Linked DNA regions of Methylorubrum populi. The protein of the gene in region 1 interacts with the protein of each later gene in a pairwise test. Links are inferred from orthologs where the notes say so. Each region holds a gene or a part of one and is shown on either strand. Other genes may lie near its edges. The genes, in order: MPPM_RS10905, MPPM_RS15385 and MPPM_RS01925.

Evidence for each region.
Region 2: the proteins of MPPM_RS10905 (region 1) and MPPM_RS15385 interact in binary tests that used the Escherichia coli proteins (3 or more experiments, as listed by UniProt). The link is inferred for Methylorubrum populi from one-to-one orthologs.
Region 3: the proteins of MPPM_RS10905 (region 1) and MPPM_RS01925 interact in binary tests that used the Escherichia coli proteins (3 or more experiments, as listed by UniProt). The link is inferred for Methylorubrum populi from one-to-one orthologs.

What each region holds. Positions count from the first base shown.
Region 1 is NZ_AP014809.1:2,380,323-2,383,405, forward strand. Bases 13-2,944 are described here. They hold MPPM_RS10905 (P-II family nitrogen regulator), read left to right. Parts: upstream 13-1,275; coding sequence 1,276-1,614; downstream 1,615-2,944. Other genes in these bases: MPPM_RS10900 (acyl-CoA thioesterase), read left to right, coding at 122-1,015; MPPM_RS10910 (ammonium transporter), read left to right, coding at 1,748-2,944. In the rest of the region: more of MPPM_RS10910, read left to right, coding at 2,945-3,083. UniProt on the Escherichia coli protein: Involved in the regulation of nitrogen metabolism. Regulates the activity of its targets by protein-protein interaction in response to the nitrogen status of the cell.
Region 2 is NZ_AP014809.1:3,351,283-3,354,433, forward strand. What follows is about bases 129-3,128. They hold MPPM_RS15385 (two-component system sensor histidine kinase NtrB), read left to right. Parts: upstream 129-1,061; coding sequence 1,062-2,195; downstream 2,196-3,128. Other genes in these bases: dusB (tRNA dihydrouridine synthase DusB), read left to right, coding at 129-1,062; ntrC (nitrogen regulation protein NR(I)), read left to right, coding at 2,206-3,128. Also shown: more of dusB, read left to right, coding at 34-128; more of ntrC, read left to right, coding at 3,129-3,151.
Region 3 is NZ_AP014809.1:426,171-429,664, reverse strand. What follows is about bases 45-3,387. They hold MPPM_RS01925 ([protein-PII] uridylyltransferase), read right to left. Parts: upstream 3,068-3,387; coding sequence 245-3,067; downstream 45-244. Other genes in these bases: MPPM_RS01920 (aliphatic sulfonate ABC transporter substrate-binding protein), read left to right, coding at 3,192-3,387; grpE (nucleotide exchange factor GrpE), read right to left, coding at 45-152. Also shown: more of grpE, read right to left, coding at 1-44; more of MPPM_RS01920, read left to right, coding at 3,388-3,494.

The DNA.
Region 1 (3,083 bases):
TTTCCCGGGGGCGAGCGCCCCGCGTGGCATCGCCGGGCCGAGCCGCTATGTGCGTCGGGCGCGCCCCAAGTCGGGACCGCCCCTCATCGTCACCCGCCGTCCCAGAGCCGCAGAAGCCGTCATGTCCGAAGCCGCCATGTCCGAAGCCCTTAGGCCCGATCCCGTCGACGCGCTTCTGTCGATCCTCGACTTGGAGCGCCTGGAGACCGATCTGTTCCGCGGCGTCAGCCCCCGGATCGGCTGGCCGCGGGTCTTCGGGGGGCAGGTCGTGGCCCAGGCGCTGGTCGCGGCGTCCCGCACGGTCGAGGCATCCCGCCCGCCCCACTCCCTGCACGCCTATTTCCTCCTCGGCGGCGACCCGGCGGTGCCGATCGTCTACGAGGTCGAGCGCATCCGCGACGGCGGCAGCTTCACGACGCGACGGGTCAAGGCGATCCAGAAAGGCCGGGCGATCTTCGCGATGTCGGTGTCGTTCCACGTGGCGGAGGCGGGCGTCGAACACGCCGCAGGGCTTCCCGACGTGCCGGGGCCCGGCGACCTGTCGGATGCGCGAACCCTCGTTCGGGAGGGCGGCAGCATCGTGCCCGAGCCGATGCTCGCCTACTTCACCCAGGCCTGGCCGATCGAATTGCGGCCGGTCGAGACCGAGCGCTATCGCGACCGCGCGCCGAAGCCTGCCCGCTACCACGTCTGGATGCGTGCGACGAAGCCCCTGCCGGACGATCCGGCGGTGCATCGGGCGGTTCTCGCCTACGCCTCGGACATGACCCTGCTCGACGCGACGCTGATCCCCCACGGCCGCACCGTGTTCGATCCGGAGATCCAGTCGGCGAGCCTCGACCACGCCCTCTGGTTTCACCGGCCGTTCCGGGCCGATTCCTGGCTGCTCTACTCGCAGGACAGCCCGAGCGCCGCGGGCGGACTCGGCTTTGCCCGCGGCACGTTCCACGATGAGGACGGGCACCTCATCGCGTCGGTCGCGCAGGAAGGACTGATCCGGCAACGCCGCTCCTGATAGGGGCACCTTGCGAGAATCTGCCGATGTGGCAGGCTGATTGCCTATTACGAAGGCAGTTTTCACGGCCAAGCTGCTCGACACGGCGCCAGCTCTCGCTCACGTTCTGAGCAGAAGAGCGAGAGCGAAATTGGTTCCGTCTGGCACGGTCCTTGAATGAAGGCGCGCGGTCGCAGGGTCATCCCGATCCCTGCGGAACCGCTGGGTCTCGGCCGGTGCGTGGCCGGCGGTGAGAAGGCAGAACAAAGGGGGCGCCGCCCATGAAAATCGTGATGGCGATCATCAAGCCGTTCAAGTTGGAGGAGGTCCGCGACGCCCTGACCGGGATCGGCGTCCACGGCCTGACCGTGACCGAGGTCAAGGGCTATGGCCGGCAGAAGGGCCATACCGAGATCTACCGCGGTGCCGAGTACGCCGTGAGCTTCCTCCCCAAGCTGAAGATCGAGGTGGCGGTCGCGGCCGACCTCGTGACGAACGTGATCGACACGATCGCCGGCGCCGCCCGCACGGGACAGATCGGCGACGGCAAGATCTTCGTGATGCCGCTGGAAAAGGCGGTTCGTATCCGCACCGGCGAGACCGACGCCGACGCGCTCTGAGAGCCGGTCCCTCATCGGTCTCCTCCCCGATATCCCGACGGTACATCACCCGTTCCGGCGGAACGCGCCCGGCCGCGCCGCCGCCTTCACCCTCCTCAATGCTTGACGCACGGCGATCAGGAGCTTCCTGTCCATGAAACCTCGTAACCTTCTCGCGCTCGGGCTGGGAGGAGCCGCCCTCGGCCTCCTCCTCGTCGAGCCGTCGCTCGCGCAGGCGCCGGCGGTCGAGCCCGCCGTCACCTCCGCCGCCCCGGTGCCCAATAAGGGCGACACCGCGTGGATGCTGATCTCCGCGGTCCTCGTCCTGCTGATGACGGTGCCCGGCCTCGCCCTGTTCTACGGCGGCCTCGTGCGCACCAAGAACATGCTCTCGGTGCTGACCCAGGTCTTCGCGATCGCCTCGATCGTCTGCCTCCTGTGGGTCACCTACGGCTACAGCCTCGCCTTCACCAACGGCGGCGGCCTCAACGATTTCGTCGGCGGCTTCTCCAAGGCCTTCCTCAAGGGCGTCGATCCGAACTCGGTCGCGGCCACCTTCTCCAACGGCGTCGTGATCCCCGAATACGTCTACATCTGCTTCCAGATGACGTTCGCGATGATCACCCCCGGCCTCATCGTCGGCGCCTTTGCCGAGCGGATGAAGTTCTCGGCGCTGGTCGTGTTCACGATCCTCTGGGTCACGCTGATCTACTTCCCGATGGCCCACATGGTCTGGTACTGGGGCGGCCCGGACGTCTTCGCCGACGCGGCCCGCAAGCTCGCCGCCGCCGGTGGCGAGGCCAATGCCGCGGCCAAGGCCGAGTACGACGCGGTGCTGGGCGATGCCGGCATGCTGTTCAAGTGGGGCGCCCTCGACTTCGCCGGCGGCACCGTCGTTCACATCAACGCGGGCATCGCCGGTCTGGTCGGCTGCCTGATGCTCGGCAAGCGCATCGGCTACGGCCGCGACCTGCTCGCCCCGCACTCGCTGACCATGACCACGATCGGTGCTTCGCTCCTGTGGGTCGGCTGGTTCGGCTTCAACGCCGGATCGAACCTCGAGTCGAACGGCACCACGGGTCTGGCGATGATCAACACCTTCGTCGCCACCGCCGCCGCGGCCGTGTCCTGGCTGTTCGTGGAATGGGCCGCCAAGGGCAAGCCGTCGCTGCTCGGCATGCTCTCGGGCGCCATCGCCGGCCTCGTCGCCGTCACCCCGGCCGCGGGCTTTGCCGGCCCGATGGGCTCGATCGTGCTCGGTCTCGTCGCGGGCGCCGTCTGCTTCGTGATGTGCTCCACCGTGAAGAACGCGCTCGGCTACGACGACTCGCTCGACGTGTTCGGCGTGCACTGCGTCGGCGGCATCATCGGTGCGCTCGCCACCGGTATCCTGGTCTCGCCCGACCTCGGCGGCGCCGGCATCCCCGACTACACCACCAAGCCCGGCGAGCTCACCCTCGGCGCCTACGACATGGTCGCTCAGCTCATCG
Region 2 (3,151 bases), 970 kb from region 1 along the record:
GTCCGCCCGCCGTTTGGCTATTCCTTGTGCACAATGACACGTGACCATTATTTGAGCGCACTGCGCGGGGCGAACGATCCGGAGGCGGAGAGCCCGCCGGTCCTTCTGGCACCCCTGTCAGGTGTCACCGACCTCCACATGCGGCGCATCGCGCAGCGCCTCGGCGCGAGCGCGGTGGTATCGGAGATGGTCGCGGCGGCAGAGCTCGCGAAGGGCGATGCCGAATCGCAGGTCCGGGCCGAGGGCGCGGGGGTGAACCCCCACGTGGTGCAGCTCGCCGGCTGCGCGCCCGAACCGATGGCGGAGGCGGCCCGCATCGCCGTGGCGAACGGCGCCGATGCCATCGACATCAATATGGGTTGTCCCGCCAAGACCGTGACCGGCGGCGAGTCCGGCTCGGCGCTGATGCGCGACCTCGACCACGCGGCGCGTCTCCTGGCCGCAGTGCGCGGCGCGGTCGACGGGCCGGTCACCGTGAAGATGCGGCTCGGCTGGGACCATGCCAGCCTCAACGCCGCCGAGCTGGCCCGACGCGCCGAGGCGATCGGGCTCAACGGCGTGACGGTTCATGGCCGCACCCGCCAGCAATTCTACAAAGGCCGGGCCGATTGGTCGGCGATCCGGTCTGTGGTCGAGGCGGTCCGCATCCCCGTCATCGCCAACGGCGACGTGACGAGCCTGGACGAGGCCCGCGCCTGCCTCGCGCAATCGGGTGCAGCGGGCGTTATGGTGGGGCGTGCGGCGGTCGGACGCCCCTGGCTCGTTGGCGAGATCGCCGCCGGTCTCGCGGGCCGTACCGCTCTGCCGCTCACGGCGGAGCAGCGCGCGGCGGTCGCGGCCGAGCATTACGAGGGGCTGATCGCCCTTTATGGAGCGGCGATGGGCGTGCGCCACGCCCGCAAGCATCTCGCGGCCTACGCCGACGAGGCCGGCGGACTGAGCTCGGACGACCGGCGCCGCCTCGTCACCACCCACGATCCCGCGGAGGCACTCCGCCTCCTGCGGCGCGCATTTCTCGAACCGGCCGGGCGGGCGACCACGCCCCTCGGCGAGGCGGCCTGATGCCTTTCTCCGAAGAGCCCGCTCCCGGATCCCCGCCGCCGGCCGAGGCGGTGCTGAACTCGCTGCCGCTGCCGGTGCTCACCATCGGGCCGGACGAGCGGATCCTCAGGGTCAACCACGCCGCCGAATTGTTCTTCGACGCCTCCGCCCGGTTGATGCTGCGCGGGCGGCTTCGCGACATCATTCCCTTCTCCTCGCCGATCATCGCGCTCGTCGCCGAAGTGCGCCGCCGCCGTTCCAGCGTTTCGGAATACCGCGTCGAGCTGGTGCAGCCCCGTTCGGGCCAGGAGCGCAGCGTCGACGTCTTCGCGACGCCGCTGCGCGACGAGGACGATTCGGTGGTGCTGATGCTCCAGGAGCGCACCATCGCCGACAAGATGAACCGGCAGCTCACCCATCGCGGTGCCGCGCGCTCGATGATCGCGCTCGGCGCCATGCTCGCCCACGAGATCAAGAACCCGCTCGCCGGCATCCGCGGCGCGGCGCAGCTGCTCGAACAGGAGCGCGACGACGAGGACCGCCTTCTCACCCGCCTGATCTGCGACGAGTCGGACCGGATCGTGCGCATCGTCGAGCGCATGGAGCTGTTCGGCGACGAGCGGCCGGTGGAGCGCGGGCCCGTCAACGTGCACGGCGTGCTCGATCAGGTGAAGCGCTCGGCCCAGTCGGGCTTTGCCCGCCACATCCGCTTCATCGAGAACTACGATCCCTCCCTGCCGCCGGTCCTCGGCAATCGGGACCAGTTGATTCAGGTGATCCTCAACCTCGTGAAGAACGCCGCCGAGGCGATCGGTACGGATACGGTCGAGGGCGAGATCACCCTCTCCACCGCCTTCCGCACGGGCCTGCGCCTCCAGATCCCCGGCTCGCGCGAGCGCGTCAGCCTGCCCATCGAGGTGGCGGTGCGCGACAACGGGCCGGGCATTCCGCCCGACATGCTGTCCGACCTGTTCGACCCCTTCGTCACCACCAAGGCGCAGGGATCCGGCCTCGGACTTGCATTGGTGGCCAAGATCGTCGGCGACCATGGGGGCATCGTCGAATGCGATCCCGTTCCCCGCCGCACCGCCTTCCGAATCCTGCTGCCCATGTCGAGCGCCCGCGACGGGCGTGAATCGGCTGCGGAGCGCTGAGTCGAGAGCCATGCCCAACGGCCACATCATCGTCGCGGACGACGACGCCGCCATCCGCACCGTGCTGAACCAGGCCTTGTCCCGGGCCGGCTACGAGGTGCGCACCACCTCGAACTGCTCGACGCTCTGGCGCTGGGTCGCCCAGGGCGAGGGCGATCTCGTCATCACCGACGTGGTGATGCCGGACGAGAACGTGTTCGACCTGCTGCCGCGCATCAAGCGGGTGCGGCCGGAACTGCCGATCATCGTGATGAGCGCGCAGAACACCTTCATGACCGCAATCCGCGCCTCGGAGCGCGGCGCCTACGAGTACCTGCCCAAGCCCTTCGATCTGAAGGAGCTGACGGCGATCGTCGGCCGCGCGCTCTCCCGTCCTCGGGGCGCGCCCGCGCCCGGCGCCGGGCCGGAGAACGAGGACATTCCCCTGGTCGGCCGCTCGCCGGCGATGCAGGAAATCTACCGGGCACTCGCCCGGCTGATGCCGACCGACCTCACCGTGATGATCACGGGCGAGTCCGGCACCGGCAAGGAGCTGGTCGCCCGCGCGCTGCACGATTACGGCCGCCGCCGCACCGGGCCGTTCGTGCCGGTCAACATGGCGGCGATTCCACGCGACCTGATCGAGTCCGAGCTGTTCGGCCACGAGAAGGGCGCCTTCACCGGCGCGCTCTCCCGCTCGGCCGGCCGTTTCGAGCAGGCGGAGGGCGGCACGCTGTTCCTCGACGAGATCGGCGACATGCCGATGGAGGCGCAGACCCGGCTGCTGCGCGTGCTTCAGCAGGGCGAGTACACCACCGTCGGCGGGCGCGTGCCGATCAAGACCAACGTGCGCATCATCGCCGCGACCAACAAGGACCTGCGCGTCTCGATCCAGCAGGGCATCTTCCGCGAAGACCTGTTCTTCCGGCTCAACGTGGTGCCCCTGCGCCTGCCGGCCCTGCGCGAGCGCTCGGAGG
Region 3 (3,494 bases), 2.0 Mb from region 1 along the record:
CGCAGCAGCCGGTCCTTGAACTCGTCGCGCTCGGCGATCGCGGCCGCCAGAGCCTCGGCATCCGCACCCGCGGTCGAGGAAGCGGCCTGCGGCGGCACCTCCGCCTCGGCGCCGTTGTGCCGGTCCTGATTCTCCATGTCGTCAGCCATCATCGTGCGATCGATCGGGTCTCGAAGTGTTCCGGGATGCGGCTGATATCATTCGGGCCATCCCCGAAATCAAGCGAAGGCCGCGCTATCGCCCCCTACAACTCCCGCGGCGGGGGCGAATCGACCAGGGCGTCGAGGCCTTCGGCGCGCAGCGCGGCGACGTCGCTGGCGAACACTTCCATTACCGCGGCGCGGATCATCGCGAGCCGGTCGGGCTGCATCACGCGGGTGCCGGTGAGGTCGGTCACGTAGAACACGTCCACCGCCCGCTCGCCGAAAGTCGCCACATGCGCCGAGGTGATGTTGAGGCTCAGGCGGTTCAGCGCCGTCGTCAGTTCGTAAAGCAGGCCCGGCCGGTCGAGGCCGGTGATTTCCACCACGGTCTCGCGGCTCGACAGGGCGTTGTCGATCGACACGTCCGGCGGAACGAGGAAGGTCTTGGGCGGCTGCTTCGGGTGCTTGTCGGCGACGAGTTCGGCGATCTTGATCTCGCCCTTGAGCGCCCGCTCGATCGCGGTGGCGATGCGCCCCGCCCGGCGGAGCTCGTCCTCGTCCCGCTCGAAGGCGCGGGAGATGAAGATCGAATCGAGGGCGAAGCCGTCGGTCGTGGTGAAAATCTGCGCATCGACGATGTTGCCGCCCGTGGTCGCGCAGGCGCCCGTGATGATCGCCAGCAGGCGCGGATGGTCCGGCGAGTAGACCGTCAGCTCGGTCACGCCGCGGACAGGATCGGTCTCGTAGGTGGTGGCGCTGGTGCGGCCCTCCTCCATCACGGTACGCAGGAAGCGGGCGTTCTTGTAGTGGCGCGTGCTGTCGACTTTCAGCCAGTACGCTTGGTTGTGGCGCGCGGCGTAGGCATCGAACACCTCCGAATTCCAGTCGGAGAGCTGCTCGCGCAGGGCCATCTGGATCAGCCGCACCCGGTCGGTGCGGGCGATCTCCGAGTGGCCGCCGGAGAGCACGACCTCGGTCTCGTCGTAGAGGGTGCGCAGCAGCGTGCCCTTCCAGGCCGTCCACACGCCGGGGCCGACCGCCTTGATGTCGGCGACGGTGAGGATCGCGAGCAGCTTCAGCCGCTCCAGGCTCTGCACCTCGCTCGCGAATTTCTCGATGGTCTTATGATCGGAGAGATCACGGCTCTGCGCCGTCATCGACATGAGCAGGTGATGCTCGACCAGCCAGGACACCGTCTCGGTCTCCGCCTGGCTGAGGCCGAAGCGCGGCCCGAGCTTGCGGGCGATGGCCGCGCCGGCGATCGAGTGATCCTCCGGCCGCCCCTTGGCGATGTCGTGCAGCAGGATCGCGACGTAGAGGGCGCGGCGGTTGTGGATCGTGTCGATGAGGCGCGAGGCCAGCGGATGCTCCTCGCGCACGCGGCCGGAATCGATCGCGGCGAGCACGCCGATCGAGCGCAGGAGATGCTCGTCCACCGTGTAGTGATGGTACATGTTGAACTGCATCATCGCGACGATGCGGCCGAATTCCGGAATGAACCGGCCGAGTACGCCGGCCTCGTTCATCGAGCGGAGGATCGTCTCCGGGGCGTTCTTCGAGGTGAGGATGTCGAGGAAGAGCCGGTTGGCTTCCGCGTCCACGCGCACCGCGTGGGTGATCAGGCGGAGCGAGCGGTTGGCCAGCCGCGCCGCATCGGGATGGATCGGCAGGTTGTGCCGGTCGGCCAGCCAGAACAGGCGGATCAGGTTGACCGGATCACGCTCGAACGCGTCCTCGCCGCGAATGTTGACCCTGCCATTGTCGATCCAGAAATCCTCGGCCTCGATCGAGGTCGCGCGGAAGCGGTCGCGAAAGCGGCCGATCCAGCGGTCGAGCACCGGCGTGCGCTTGGCGTGGCGCGCTTCGAGTTCCGCACACACGATCGCGGTCAGGTCGCCGACATCCTTGGCGATGAGGAAGTAGGCTTTCATGAAGCGCTCGACGCCCGAGAGGCCGCCGCGGGCGCCGAAGCCGAGCCGCTCGGCGATCTTGGGCTGAAGCCCGAACGACAGCCGCTCCTCGGCGCGTCCGGTCACGAAATGGATGTGGCAGCGCACGCGCCACAGGAACTCCTCGCAGCGTTCGAAAAGCTTGTACTCGTCCGGCGTGAACAGCCCGGCATGGACCAGCTCGACCTGATCGCGCACGCGGTAGGTGTATTTCGCGATCCAGAACAGGGTGTTGAGGTCGCGCAGACCGCCCTTGCCGTCCTTGACGTTGGGCTCGACGAGGTAGCGCGACGCGCCGGCCTTGGCGACGCGGGCGTCGCGCTCGCGCAGCTTGGCATCCACGAACTCGGAAGCCGAGCCGATCACAAGTTCCGTATCGAAGCGCGTGACCAGCTCCTCGAACAGGTGGCGTGAACCGAACAGGAAGCGGGATTCGAGCAGGGCGGTGCGGATCGTCATGTCCGCGCGGCCCTCGCGCAGGCACTCCTCCACCGAGCGCGTCGCGTGGCCGACCTTCAGCTTCAGGTCCCAGAGCACGTAGAGCATCGCCTCGACGACGCTCTCCGACCATGCCGTCTGCTTGTAGGGCAGCAGGAATAGCAGATCGATGTCCGAGCCCGGCGCCATCGTGCCCCGCCCGTAGCCGCCGGTGGCGATGATCGCCAGCTGCTCGCCCGTGGATGGATTGTCGTTGGGATAGAGACGCCAGACCACGGCATCGTAGATTGCCCGCACCACCGCGTCGGTGAGGCGGCTCAGCCGCTGCGCGCAGGCGATCCCGTCCCGCTCCTTCAACAGGAGACGCTCGGCCTCCCGGTGCCCGGCCTCGATCACCTTGCGCAACTCGGGCACGAGAAGCCCGCGCAGCTTGGTGGGTTCGCGCGCCTCGCGGTCGAGGGAGGCGACGACTTTTTCGAGGACGGGAACGGGGTCGAACATGGCCGTTCCGTTAGCATGTAAAGCGGGCTGCGGCATCGGCCGGTTGCAGCCGACCCGGCTGTTCTCTTCGGCGAATTTTTTGTTTGACGAAACGAACGTGACTGTTTTAGCCATCGGAAGGATCCAGGCAGCAAGCCGGACCGACGAGGGAGCCAGCCATATGATCCGACGCCGCCACGTCCTGTCCGCTTTCGTCGGATTCCTCGGGCTGCTGACGGCCGGTTCGGACCTGCGCGCGGCCGACGTCTCGGAGATCCGGCTCGACTGGGCGACCTATAACCCGGTCAGCCTCGTCCTGAAGGAGAAGGGGTTCCTGGAGGAGGCGCTGAAAGCCCGCGGCATCAAGGTGCGATGGGTCCAGTCGCTCGGCTCCAACAAGGCGCTCGAATTCCTCAACGGCAGCGCCATCGATTTCGGCTCCTCCGCCGGCGCAGCGGCGCTTCTGGCGCGCATCAACGGCAAT